3 regions of the Bacillus hominis genome follow, and region 1 is predicted to be linked to each of the others. Evidence: riboswitches for the same ligand, from Rfam matches in the RefSeq annotation. Region 1 holds a riboswitch; each other region holds the start of a gene.
The links. Region 1 has a riboswitch for lysine ahead of QUF93_RS10950 (aspartate kinase). Riboswitches for the same ligand answer to the same signal wherever they lie in the genome.
Positions count from the first base shown of each region.

Region 2: linked by a shared signal. The riboswitch ahead of QUF93_RS06695 (amino acid permease) and the one ahead of QUF93_RS10950 (aspartate kinase) in region 1 are both predicted to bind lysine.
Region 3: linked by a shared signal. The riboswitch ahead of QUF93_RS16940 (amino acid permease) and the one ahead of QUF93_RS10950 (aspartate kinase) in region 1 are both predicted to bind lysine.

Region 1 is NZ_JAUCFS010000005.1:1,663,286-1,668,024, forward strand. Features, by position in the region: gene asnA (aspartate--ammonia ligase) at 1-436, shown strand, start outside; gene QUF93_RS10950 (aspartate kinase) at 763-1,992, opposite strand; lysine riboswitch at 2,195-2,381, opposite strand; gene QUF93_RS10955 (DoxX-like family protein) at 2,572-3,477, shown strand; gene QUF93_RS10960 (DUF4166 domain-containing protein) at 3,484-4,095, shown strand; gene QUF93_RS10965 (YndJ family protein) at 4,101-4,739, shown strand, end outside.
Region 2 is NZ_JAUCFS010000005.1:820,429-825,167, reverse strand. Features, by position in the region: gene gapN (NADP-dependent glyceraldehyde-3-phosphate dehydrogenase) at 1-168, shown strand, start outside; gene racE (glutamate racemase) at 220-1,047, opposite strand; lysine riboswitch at 1,248-1,429, shown strand; gene QUF93_RS06695 (amino acid permease) at 1,576-3,000, shown strand; gene QUF93_RS06690 (ABC transporter permease) at 3,061-4,260, shown strand; gene QUF93_RS06685 (MDR family MFS transporter) at 4,518-4,739, opposite strand, start outside.
Region 3 is NZ_JAUCFS010000005.1:2,784,478-2,789,216, reverse strand. Features, by position in the region: gene QUF93_RS16945 (iron-sulfur cluster biosynthesis family protein) at 1-107, opposite strand, end outside; gene QUF93_RS16940 (amino acid permease) at 222-1,688, opposite strand; lysine riboswitch at 1,802-1,994, opposite strand; gene QUF93_RS16935 (GNAT family N-acetyltransferase) at 2,316-2,783, shown strand; gene QUF93_RS16930 (sulfite exporter TauE/SafE family protein) at 2,805-3,809, opposite strand; gene QUF93_RS16925 (VOC family protein) at 3,908-4,705, shown strand.

The DNA.
Region 1 (4,739 bases):
GCCGAAAGATCGTGAACATGCAATTGCGAAAGAACACGGTGCAGTCTTTATTATCGGAATTGGTGATGCACTCCGTTCAGGTGAAAAACACGATGGACGTGCAGCTGACTATGACGATTGGAAATTAAACGGTGACATTTTATTCTGGCACCCAGTATTACAAGCTTCGTTCGAATTATCATCAATGGGAATTCGTGTTGATAGTAAATCACTTGATGAGCAGTTAACGAAAACTGGTGATGACTTTAAACGTGAGTATGATTTCCATAAAGGTATATTAGAAGATGTACTACCATTAACAATTGGCGGTGGTATTGGACAATCAAGAATGTGCATGTACTTCTTACGTAAAGCACATATCGGTGAAGTTCAATCTTCTGTATGGCCTGACGATTTACGTGAAGCTTGCAAGAAAGAAAACATTCATCTGTTTTAATATAAGTGTGGGGGAGAGTAGCTGTGGAATAAGAGCTACTCTCCCTTTTTTACTCTGACGTGAAAAAAGTTATTTTGAATGAAGATAGATTGTTTTTTCAAGGAGAATAGCAAAAGGATATTTGTGATAAGAAGTGAGAAGAGTCATGTATATTTCCTAGGAAAGGATATAATGAATAATTTAATTGTTTTATAGTGATTTATGAATATTGATAACAAGATAAAAAGCTGTCTGCATAGAGTTTTAAAATTCTATGTGAACAGCTTTCTATTTATATAGGAAGGAAATAGATTAATATAATTTGTTGTAAGTTTTACCGGCAGAAATTAAATCATTTGCACTAAAGGTTCAATTTTCGCCATAAATGATTGATGCAGTGCTTCAACACCATCTACTAAGTGAATTCGGTCAATGACAACTGATACTTTAATTTCAGATGTACTCACCATTTTAATATGAATACCGCCTTCTTTTAAAGTAGTGAACATATTCGCAGCGACACCTGGATTAGATACCATACCTGATCCTACAATTGATACTTTCGCTAAATGATTTTCATGTTCTACAGATTCATAGTGAAGTGCTTCTTGATTTTGTTCCAATACTTCTAATGTTTCTCTTAAATCATTAGAATGGATTGAGAAGGAGAGGTGGACAGTTCCTTCATTTGTAATACTTTGAATAATAATATCTACATTAATATGTGCTGCTGCTAATGTAGAGAAAACTGTTGAAAGTGCACCTTGTTCTAATCCTTTAATTGTGACGCGTGTAATATTATCCTCAAATGCAATACCTTTAACGATTGATTGTTGTTCCATGGTACATTCTCCTTTTACAATTGTTCCGTTTTCTTGTTCCATACTTGAGCGAACTTCTAAAACTACGTTATGATTTTTAGCAAATTCGACAGCGCGTGGGTGTAATACGCCAGCACCAAGGTTGGCAAGTTCTAACATTTCGTCATAAGAAATTTCATCTAATTTATAAGCATCTTGTACAACTCGTGGATCAGTCGTATATACGCCGGTCACATCTGTATAAATATCACATTTTTTTGCTTTTAGTGCCGCAGCTAATGCGACAGCAGTTGTATCAGAACCACCTCGTCCAAGCGTTGTAATTTCATTTTCTTCACTTACTCCTTGGAAACCAGCTACTATAACAATCGTGCCTTCAGTAAGGTGAGACTGAATACGACCAGTATTAATATCAGTAATCCGTGCACTATTATGTACAGATTCTGTCGTAATACCAGCCTGCCATCCTGTTAATGAAATTGCGTTATAACCTTTTGTTTGTAGTGCCATTGTTAATAATGAAATGGTTACTTGTTCTCCTGTAGATAGGAGCATATCCATTTCACGTTTACTTGGATTTTCAGTAATAGCGTTAGCAAGTGCTACAAGTTCATCCGTACTTTTTCCCATTGCTGAAACGACAGAGACAATGCTATGTCCTCGTTCATATTCTTCAATAATTAAATTTGCTACATGTTGAATGCGTTCAACACTTCCGACAGAAGTACCACCAAATTTTTGTACAATCGTTTCCATTACGAATTCCTTCTTTCGTCCATTTTTAAGAATAGATTAGGACATATATAAATCCCAATATTCCTGTAGTTACCAGAGAAAAAAACAAAAAACACCATCTCAAATAAGTGAGGATGGTGCTGTTACAGGAAAAGGGAAACAGAAAACGGAGCTAATAAAAAAACCGCCAAAAAAGGAATATCATAAAAAATGATATCTCTTTTTTGTAGATAGCTCTTCATACATACACTTTTGTATATATGACAGTTCTGTTTCTATTCGAAAACAGCCCCAATTGATAAATACAGAGAAATTTATCGATTTCGGCAACACTTCCTTTCATCTAATTTCATAGACATCTCTGTGTCTCCATTAGAATACTCATAAGTATTGCAACCTCTATCTCACGTTTTAGGCGAGAGTGTTTGAATTATGAAGTTGTTGGTAACATTTGTTTTATAATAATTCAAATTTTTGGGGGAATCAAGTGTTTTATATATTTTTTAAATTCTTTCTTTTTTACAAAGAAGTTTGTGAAAAATGTAGCAAAATAAATTCATTGCATGTACATTAAAAATATAGTACTTAGGAGGTGGGGGAATGAGTAAGAAAAAGCCTATTTACGTTGCAACAGAAATGAAAACAACAATGGAAAAACTATGGGAATATACACAAGAACCAGACATACATACAGAGTGGGATGCTCGCTTTACTGAAATTTCGTATTTAGAGAAAAAAGAAGGAGAACCGCAGCAGTTTTTATATAAAACAAAGATCGGATTTGGACTTGAAATAGCTGGGGAAGGTGAATCGATAGGTGAAATAAGAAAAGAAACTGGTGAAAGAATTTCTTCTTTGAAATTTTGGACAGATAATACATTATCACTTATACAAATAGGGCGTGGTTATTGGAAGTATACAACGAATAAAGAATACATTCATTTTGAAACGCAATATGATTATGACACGAGATTTGGTCGTATAGGAAATGTAATTGATTCATATATTTTTCGACCTTTATTAGGATGGGCGACTGCTTGGAGCTTTGATGCCCTCAAATTATGGTTAGAAAAGGGGCTTCATCCTAGTTTGCTAATTAAAAGAACGATTACGTATTGGCTCGTTTGTTTTTTATTTGCTTTCGTATGGTTATATCAAGGGATTGTACCGAAAATAATCTTTGCTCATCCAGAGGAAGTGGAAATGCTTTCTATGCTTATTGGTTCCAATGAAAATAGCATGTTTGCTCTCAAAATAATTGGGTTATTAGAAGTATTTTTTGGTGTTGTATGGATATTGCCACTTCCAAAACGAAAATTATTTTTAATGCATATTATTTTGTTGCTAGTCTTAACATTAGCAGCTGGATTTACAAATATCATAAGCTTTACAGAGCCGTTTAATCCAATTACATTAAACGTTCTACTTATGGGGGTATCGATTGTCGGTTATATAAATAGTTTTGATTTACCGAGTGCAAAAAATTGCAAGAGGAAGAGAAAGTGATAATGTATGGCTAATATTTATGAAAGACTACTAGGAAATTCTTATAAAAGACTTCATCCAAAATTACAGAAACGCTATGAGATTACCGAAGAAAATAGCTTTACTGGAGAAGGAAAGATGGATGAAATTTACGGTGGCTCTTTTTTTGTTAAATTGATATTGAAAATTGCATCGAAGTTTCGAATGTTTTTCTCCGAGCGGGGAAAGAAAGTTCCATTTACGATACATAATACCGCTGAGCGGGATGAACATGGAAATGAACTTGTACGGTGGAATCGTACTTTTTATTTTCATAATAAGAAAAGATATTTTAACGCGGTTATGCAGTTGGATGAAACAGAAAATGAAATTGTAGATTATTTTGGTGAACCGCACATACTCGTTTCTACGTTGAATTTTCATATTGATGAGATAGGGGCAATGCATATTTCGTCAAAGAAACAATGGTTTTTTATGTTTGGAAGAAAAATTCCGTTGCCGAAATTTTTGTATGGAGAAGCAAACATTGTTGAAAGCTTTGATGACGAACTACAATGTTTTCGAATTCATGTACAAGTACGAAACCCGTTAATTGGTTCGCTATTTTCATATAAGGGAACATTTGTGGAAAGGAAATAAACGATATGAGAAATATAATATTTGGGCTTGCTTGTTATATTGTTTTTTTAATATATGAGTGGTCGAATGTAAATCCAGTTGAGGCAATTATATTATTATCCGTTTTACTATTTATACCGATGTCTTTTTGCATTATTGATAAAAGAACAAGAAATGGATCATCGTTACTATTTTATAAATTCGTATCGTTTTTATATCCAATTGCAGCAATTAGCGCGATGCTAGCTTTCATAACAAATCATTTTGTCTTTGCACTCCTTTGGTTTATGTATACAGGAATTATTGCATTATTTGGTGTTAGTAGGTTGCTAGAAAGAGGATGGAAGCCTTTAGAAGAAACAGCAATAGATAGTGCGTTTATTTATTTGTTTCTAGGCGGTTTTTGGTTCTTTGCTTCTGTAGCAAAACTTTCAATTATGCACTTTAGTTCTGACATTGTTTTACTCACAGCTGCACACTTTCATTACTCGGCATTTTTATTGCCGTTATCAGCGGGTTTACTTGGAAGAAAAAGAGAACGGGGAAGTAAGTTATATGACGCTATTATGTTTATCATCGTCATTTCTCCAATGACAGTTGCAATAGGAATTACGTATTCGAGGGTGTTTGAATTTTTTGCAGTGTTCATATATTTATGTGCCATT
Region 2 (4,739 bases), 840 kb from region 1:
GCTAACAAAATCGAAACTGGTTCTGTTCAAATTAACGGACGCACAGAGCGCGGCCCTGACCACTTCCCATTCATCGGTGTAAAAGGTTCAGGTATGGGCGCACAAGGTATTCGTAAGAGCCTTGAGTCTATGACACGCGAAAAAGTAACTGTATTAAACTTAGTTTAATCTTATATGTAGAAGCTGATCTAGTTTTAGATCAGCTTCTTTTTATACAATTTAGTTCACGAGTTGTTTTTCCATAGGTAAATTCACACATTCTACAGAAATTTGATACCCTAGCCATCGCTCAGCAATATGTTCAAATGATGAAACAGAGCCTGTCGTAAAAAATCGATGCTTTGGATTAAGATTGTCAGACAGAATTCCTTTGTGCTGTAAAATGGTGCTTAACTCTATCGCTGTTTCTTCTGCAGAACTAATAATCGTCACAGCCTCTCCTAACTCCTTTTTTATATAGGACTCTAACAGTGGATAATGCGTACACCCAAGAATTAACGTATCTATATCTTCTTTCGTTAATGGCAGTAAACCTTGTTTCACTTGCTGCATTACATATGCTGTGTCTTCTAATTGATTTTCTACAACTGTAGCTAAAGTCGGACATGCATGACTATGCACTTCCAAATATGTATCCAGCTCGTGTAATGCTTGTTCGTACATATTAGATTTTATCGTACCTACAGTTCCAATTACTCCAATTCTCCCTTTCTTTGTCACTTTAATTGCAGCTCTTGCTCCCGGATGTATAACGCCAATAACTGGAATAGAAAGTGCTTCTTGCAAATCAGTCAATGCAGCAGCTGCACCAGTATTACATGCTACCACTAAAGCTTTTAATGGAAACTGCTTGAGGAACTCAACCATTTCAAATATGAAAGATTGTACCTCCTCTACACTTCTTGGCCCATACGGACAACGCTCATTATCACCAATATAGTAAATGCTCTCTTTAGGCAATTGACGCATAATCTCACTCGCAACTGTTAATCCCCCAACTCCCGAATCTAACACACCTATTACTGAATGTTTATGACATGTAGACATATACTTCATCCCCTTTTCAATCATCTAGCGCTAATAACATTTATTATATTATGAAAATTCAATATTACATAATAATCCCTCTCCCTTTTAATCACAAACTCTTCTCTATAATCTGATTATTGCTATATCCATTGACGTATAAAAATTCATTTGTTACTCTTAAATACGTTAATTTAATATTTAAATCCTCATTCGTATCTCGGTGAGGTAGAGGTTGCAGTCATTAAGAGTATCATTTCAGGAGATGTAGTGGCATTGATGAAGAAATGAGAAAGGAATGATTGCCGAAGTAAGTCGTGTCCACCATGCACACTTGCTGGGTCTGCATTTAATAAGTGCAGAACTGTCACAAACGTTTCGTTTGTGGAGAGCTATCGAGAGGTATGTCGTGGGTTTCTTATAAGATAGAAAGCATGTAGCGGCAAATTACGTGCTTTTTTTGTTTTGTTTGGAACTTCTCTTCCCTAATCGGAAGACATACATATCTCCTCGCTTGACTTGGTTATACTAACTTTGGAGGTATTTTCTATGCAACAAAAAAAATGGGGCTTTTGGGTACTAACAGCTTTCGTTGTCGGTAACATGGTTGGCGCTGGTATTTTCATGGTGCCAAGTACGTTGGCACAAACAGCTAGCCCTCTCGGTGTTACTTTAGCTTGGTTAACAACAGGGTTTGGTGTTTTAATGCTAGCTCTTGTTTTCGGTAATTTAGCAATTCGTCGTCCTGATTTAACGACAGGACCACAAAGTCATGCATATGCTTTATTCTCATCACCAAAAAAGAAAAAAATGGCTGGTTTCAGCATAGTATGGGGATATTGGGTTGCAAACTGGGCAAGTAACGTTGCCATTATCACATCTTTTGCGGGATATTTATCGCTCTTCTTCCCGATTATGAAAGATACACGACTATTGTTTTCAATCGGCTCTTTCAATATAGAAGTTGGAAAACTAATTACATTTACTATTTGTTCTGTCTTACTATGGGGCACACATTTAATTTTAACAAACGGTGTAAACGGCGCTGGGAAATTAAACTTCCTTGCAACAACAACGAAAGTAACCGGATTCCTTCTATTCATCATTGTTACGTTATTTGCATTCGAAGCTTCAAAATTTGGGCAATGGTACACACCGATGATCGATAAAGAAGGCGTATCACATGGTCTCCTTTCACAAGTAAACTTAGCTGCTCTTACAACACTTTGGGCATTTATCGGGATTGAATCAGCCGTTCTTTTATCAAACCGAGCTACCTCTCCCAAAACGGTAAAACGTGCGACTGTTGCTGGTTTACTAATAACAGTTGCAATTTATTTAGGAATTACAATTTTAACAATGGGTGTACTTCACGTTGATAAATTACAAGCTTCTGAACGTCCATTAGCAGATGCATTAAACGCTGCAATGGGTCACGGCGGCGGGAAACTTATGGCATTACTTGCTCTTACTTCCCTATTCGGTTCCATATTAGGCTGGATTTTATTAAGCTCAGAAGTACCTTATCAAGCAGCAAAAGAAGGTTTCTTCCCTTCCTTCTTCGCAAAAACAAATAAAAAAGGAAGTCCAATTCATTCACTACGATTAACAAACATTATGTCGCAAGTGTTCTTATTCTCAACATTATCAGGAACCATTGCGGAAGCTTATACATTCGTTATTACCGTATCAACACTGGCCTATCTCATTCCATATCTCGTTTCACCAATCTTCCAGTTAAAACTAGTCGCAACTGGTGAAACGTATAAAAATGAAATGCGGGCAAGAATTACAGATGGCATAGTCGCAGTTATCGCACTTTGCTATGCACTATGGGTTATTAAAACAGGCGCATCCGATATTAAAACATTCCTTCTCGGAATTGGTCTATTCGTAATTGGCTTTGCCTTCTATCCATTAATGAATCGTGATCAGAAAAAAAATAAAGAAAAGAAAAACGAGCAAGTTGCGTAACGCAATTTGCTCGTTTTTTGCTTAATAAAACATATATAATAGAAAAAAGAGGTGAAAAACATGTCAATCGAATCACTATGGAGCTCTCGCTTTCAACAACATATTCAAAATGCCATCACATATTTTGCACGTATGATTAACGGTTTACTATATAGCTTCATCTTCGTCTCATGTGTAGGTGCATATTATTACGCCAAGTTTCTTAAAACGGATCCTTCTAAAGGAATATCTTTATTACTCATCACAATCGTACTTACACTCATTATAACGAGATGCCCAATTCGCACATTTATTCAAAAACCTGACGCCGTCTATTTACTAGCACTAGAAGAGAAATTAACATCCTATTTTAAAAAATCTCTTCTATATAATTACATCATTCAGCTTTTCCCGCTTATATTTACGTTCCTTATTATCGTACCTCTTGCCATGCAATCATTACAATTAACTGTACCTTTTTTATGTACAATCTTTATCATTTTAATGGTTATTAAAGGCTGGAACATATACATACATTGGGTATGGCGTGATAGTCATGAAAAAAACATATGGCTTATCATTCGTATTGCTTGTAACGCACTTATCATTTACATGCTGTTTTATGTTGCAAATATCATTGTGCTAGGCGGCTTACTATTACTTCTTGCTTTCCTACTTCTATATACGAAAAAACAACCTACAAAACGAATACCGTGGGATTACATAATCGAACAAGAAGAAAAATTGGACATACGCTTTTATCAATTCGCTAGCATCTTTACTGATGTGCCGCAACTAAAAAAACAAGTAAACAGCAGAAAATGGCTTACAAATTGGATCGAACCTTTACTACATAAAAAACGAGCAACGTTCTTCTATTTACATACACTAGCGTTTTTACGTGGTAATGATTATTTCGGTATATATATTCGCTTAGGGTTAATCGGTGCTTTCACCCTATATTTTGTTCCGAATATATACGTAAAAGGTGCTATCGCTTATGTCGTGCTATATATGATTTCTATGCAGCTTCGTTCTCTGTGGAAATATTTTTCGGGAAATATTATTGTAGCATTATATCCAATTACTATTGAAGAAAGAATGAATCAATTTCTCAGCTTAATTTTCATCTTAATAAGCATTCAATTAATCGTTTTTTCGGCTGTTGTACTTGTTGCTACAGGACAATTACTACATAGTTTGATCATTGTAGTAATTGGGATGCTCTGGATTAAATTTATTATCGTACCAAAAACGAAGAAGAGGATTTCTTCATTTTAACGAAAAAGAGGCTGCACATCACAGCCTCTTTTTTCGTCCCAAAATTTCTAATCACTTTTCATAGGCAGTTCTCATATAGTGAAAATGACTATATAATTCCTATCCATAAGTTAAATAATGATTTCGCACATACAAAATAAATAGATGGGAGCCCTATTATGAATACCAATCCAAATTTAGCTGAAGTTGATCCGTTTTAAAAATGATATAAAAAGCGCTTCTCATTATAACTGATTCGCTTTTTATATCATTTCACTTTATCCAATCTGAGAAACCTTCCCTTCATCTTGATATTTCTCTTTCCCTATCGCCTTCATAAATAATAAAATACTGCTTATACCAACAATAAAGTACAGAGCACTCATGCCCCAAGATGCAATAAATGAACCTAACATAACTCCTAATGCCCCGTTCATTTTTGCAAATTGAAAGACCATTCCGTTAATCGCCATATAAGAACCTCTTGCCTCATCCGGCAC
Region 3 (4,739 bases), 1.1 Mb from region 1:
ATACTGCAAGAGTTTGTCATTGTTCCTCTAATACGAACGATTTTTTTGCTTTCACGTTCTAATCTATGTATAGCTGCTTTTGCTTCATCAGTAATACGAATGTTCATGTAATCCCAACCTTTATGTATATTTCCTTTATTATTGCAAAAACAAAAGAAATAGGGAAGTAAAGAGGGTTGTAATAAAAAACGAGCAAACATGAACTGTTTGCTCGTTTTACTTTATTTTAGTTCACATTTATCAAGAGGAATCACTTTTGTTTTCTTCGTAAATTTATATCCTAACCATAGTACTAAGAAAAGTGGTAAACCGATGTAAGAAACGAATACACCGTTCCAATCGATAGATTCTCCCGTAAATGCGCCATAGTTTTGTCCTAAAATGACAATGACACAAAGTGCAAATGCAAAGATTGGACCGAACGGGAACCATTTTGCTCGATAAGGTAAGTCTTTTAAATCTTTTCCTTGTGCGATATATGCTTTACGGAAACGATAATGACTAATTGCAATTCCAACCCATGCGATAAAGCCAGACATTCCGGATGCGTTTAATAACCAAATGTATACAACGCCGTCACCGAATAAAGAAGCAATGAAAGCGATACTACCGACAATCGATGTTACGATTAATGCGTTAACAGGTACGCCGCGGCTATCCAATTTACCTAAGAACTTTGGTGCTTTTCCTTGGCGAGCTAAATCCCAAAGCATACGAGTTGATGCATACATACCAGAGTTACCAGCAGATAAAACGGCCGTTAAAATAACAGCGTTCATAACAGAAGCAGCGAAGGCAACGCCCGCTTTTTCAAAAATAAGTGTAAATGGACTTACTGTTACATCACTTGCGGCAAGGCTTTCAGTTGTGTAAGGAATTAATAAACCGATAACGAGAATCGCAAGGATATAGAATAAAAGAATACGCCAAAAGATCGAACGAATTGCTTTTGGAATATTACGCTCTGGATCAGCAGTTTCACCAGCAGCTACTCCTAATAATTCAGTTCCTTGGAATGAGAATCCAGCGGCCATAAATACACCGATAATTGCCATAATACCGCCGTTAAATGGTGCATCTGCAACAGTGAAGTTTTTAAATCCAACAGATTCGCCGCCCATAATTCCAAAAATCATCATGAAGCCGACAATTAAAAAGATAATAATAGTAACTACTTTAATAAGTGCGAACCAATATTCAGATTCACCAAACCCTTTAACAGATAAATAGTTTAAGAGGAAAATAATAGCTAAACATAATCCACTCCAAATAAGAGAAGGGGTATCTGGGAACCAAAATTTCATAATTAATGTTACAGCAGCTAGTTCAGCAGCAATTGTAATCGCCCAGTTATACCAATAGTTCCATCCAAGTGCAAAACCAAGTGATGGATCAACAAATTTTGTTGCATACGTACTAAAAGATCCAGTAACAGGCATGTAAGCTGCGAGTTCAGCTAAGCTTGTCATTAAAAAGTAAACCATAATTCCAATTGCGGCGTATGCGATTAGTGCACCACCAGGTCCAGCTGTGTGGATTACACCACCGCTGGCAAGAAATAATCCGGTACCAATTGTACCACCGAGAGAAATCATCGTAAGGTGCCTTGATTTTAAACTACGTTTTAATTCACCTTTTCCTTGTGCAGTTTGTGTTTTAGAGGTAGTTTGATTCGTTGCGCTATTCATGTTCAACACTCCTTTTCTTGTAAGATAGGAAGGAGCGGGGGGAGAAAAGTACAAAAAACCGCCAAAGGAATTTGGCGGAACGTTTCACAAATAACCACCCCATCATACCCTTCCGTTAAGATAGCACCCCACGTTTACACGGTAATTTTGTAAACGTGACAGTTCTGTTCCTTTCGGAGACAGCCCCAGCCCATATTTCCAGAGAAGAAATATAAACTTCGGCAACTTTTCCTTTCAAACGGGGTCGGTGACATTCTCTGTGTCTCGTCCGTTCTACTTTTAAAAGTCGCAACCTCTACCTCATCGGACTGATGAGGATTTATATATTGCTAAGATTTTTAATATATGGCAATTGTAATGACTTTCTGAAAATATTGCAAGGAATTTTGTTAGGAAAAGTCAAAAATTATCGGTTATTGTTTAGGAAACGTTTGCAAAACTCCACCCGAACCTACTTTTATGTAACGATAAGCAAAGAAAAAATTGTTATACAAATGTTTCGCAAAAAATAATGAAAAACCCTTTAAAAATGAAAGGAAATTCAGAAAATATAATTCGACATTGATGTTGAAATCATGTTTTTTTGTTATGATTAACCTATCTTTTAAGTGAAAAGGGGAAATAATAATGAAATTAAAAACGGAAAGATTACATATAGTGCCGTGTACAGAAGAGAATGTTCACATTGCTAATAATCAAGGATACAATAGTGGCCCGCATATTTTAGGGCATATAGAAAATGTGAAACAAGATGCGGATTTATTACCGTGGGGCGCGTGGTATGTTATTCGGAAAGAAGATGACATCGTTTTAGGTGATATAGGATTTAAAGGGAGACCGAACGAGAATCATACAGTAGAAATTGGTTACGGATTTATTGAGAAATATTGGAATAAAGGTTATGCTACAGAATCTGTAGACGAATTAATAAAGTGGGCTTTTCAGACAGGAGAAGTAGAAACGATTATGGCGGAGACACTCTTTGATAACAATAGTTCAATTCGTGTATTAGAGAAATTACATATGAAAAGAGTAAATAGTACTGAAACGATGATAAATTGGAAGATTGAAAATAAAGAATACCGCTCGAAGTAAATCGGGCGGTATTTTACGTAATTATGGTAGCATTTGTTTTTGATCTGTTGGGTATCCAATTGTTGAATGTTTCGAGTGGTTACGGACAGAAATGAAAATAGAGATAATAACGATAAGACCAACTACAACATAAGAAAGTGTAATAATAGTTGGATCAACTTTAAATGATGTAAGTAATGTACGTATATTCGTAAAGATAATAAGTCCGCCAACGAGTACGCCAAGTAAATGCGAAGGAACGATGCGTACTAACCATGCGGCGATTGGTGCGGCAACAATACCACCGAGCATTAGGGCAAATACCCAAACCCAGCTTATTTGTTCCCAACCAAGTGAGATGAAAAAGCCGATTGTTGCAGCGAGTGAAACAGGAAATTCGCTCGTATCTACAGATCCAATAACTTTTCTAGCATCATTTCCTCTTGCAAGAAGAACAGGTGTCGTAATAGGTCCCCAGCCACCACCGCCAGTTGAATCAACGAATCCTGCGAACAGACCGAGCGGCACAAGTTGTTTAGCAGACATACGCTTATTTGAAGAAACAATTTGTTTTTGAATGATGAATCGTAATAAAATATAAACCCCTAAAGTAAATAAAAATAAGGAAATGTACGGTTTAATTACATCGCCAGGTAAATTACTTAAAAAACATGCCCCAACAAATGCGCCAATTGCTCCAGGTAATGTAAGTCTAGAAACTGTATATTTATCAACGTTTCCAAATCGTATGTGAGATGCACCAGAAGCCGCAGTTGTAACGACTTCAGCTAAATGAACCGATGCAGATGCAACAGCCGGTGCGATACCAAACATTAGTAATAAAGAGGAAGACGTTACTCCGTACGCCATTCCAAGTGCTCCATCAATCAATTGAGCGAAAAATCCAATAATAGCAAAGACAATTAATTTCTGCATAAATAATCCCCCTGTAATAATAAATAAATAAAAAGGCACTTTTCCCATATGAGAAAAGTGCCTTTGGTTTTTCCAATCAGCAATATATAAATTTGTTTCATTATAATACATATTAATCTTATAAATCAACTAGGTTTTAAAGTTTTTTGAATTGAATGAAAGAAAAATAAAATATACAATAAAAGGATGGAGAGAAAGGGGAGAAAGACATGTTACTATTTGATCATCTCGTTCACGCGGTGCATTGTACACCAGAGGAAGCGGCAAAACAAATGCAGGAGCTTGGATTTCATACTGCATTAGGCGGAGAGCATATGAATTGGGGTACTTGGAATAGTTTATGTTATTTTGATTTATCATATATAGAATTTTTAGCTGTTCAGCATGAAGAAAAAGCGAAAGAAGCAGACAATCCATTAGTACAAGAAACAGTGGTGAAATTACAAAATGGAGAAGGAATGCTACAAATCGCAATCCGAACAGATGCCATTGAAGAACTGGCAGATAAGTTGAGTAAGCACGGTTTACATACGATAGGGCCATTTGAAGGGAAACGTATGAGACAAGATGGCAGACTTTTAGAATGGAAAATGTTATTCGTAAAACAAGAAGAGAACGGACCGAAATTACCATTCTTTATACAGTGGAATGAAACAGATGCAGAAAGAAGAAACGATTTACGCAACGTTGGGACAATCGCGGAACATAAAAACAAAGTACAACAAATTGAAACGATTCATTACGCAGTGAAAAATGTTCGAGAAACGGTGCGGAAATGGAAAGAAATAATGGAGCTAACTGCAAGTACAGTTATACAAAATGAAGAATGGAATGCAGAGTGTCAAAGCGTATCATTTGGTGACATTCATGTACAGTTTTGTGAACCAATTGGCGAAGGATTAGTGCTAGAATGCCTGAAGAATCAAGGCGAATATCCTTTTGCAGTAGAGTTTAAAGGGGAAAATAAACGAGAGCATGAAGTGTTAGGTAGTTTGTACATATATTAATAGAGTGAGTGAACCGAATTTTAGAAGATTATGA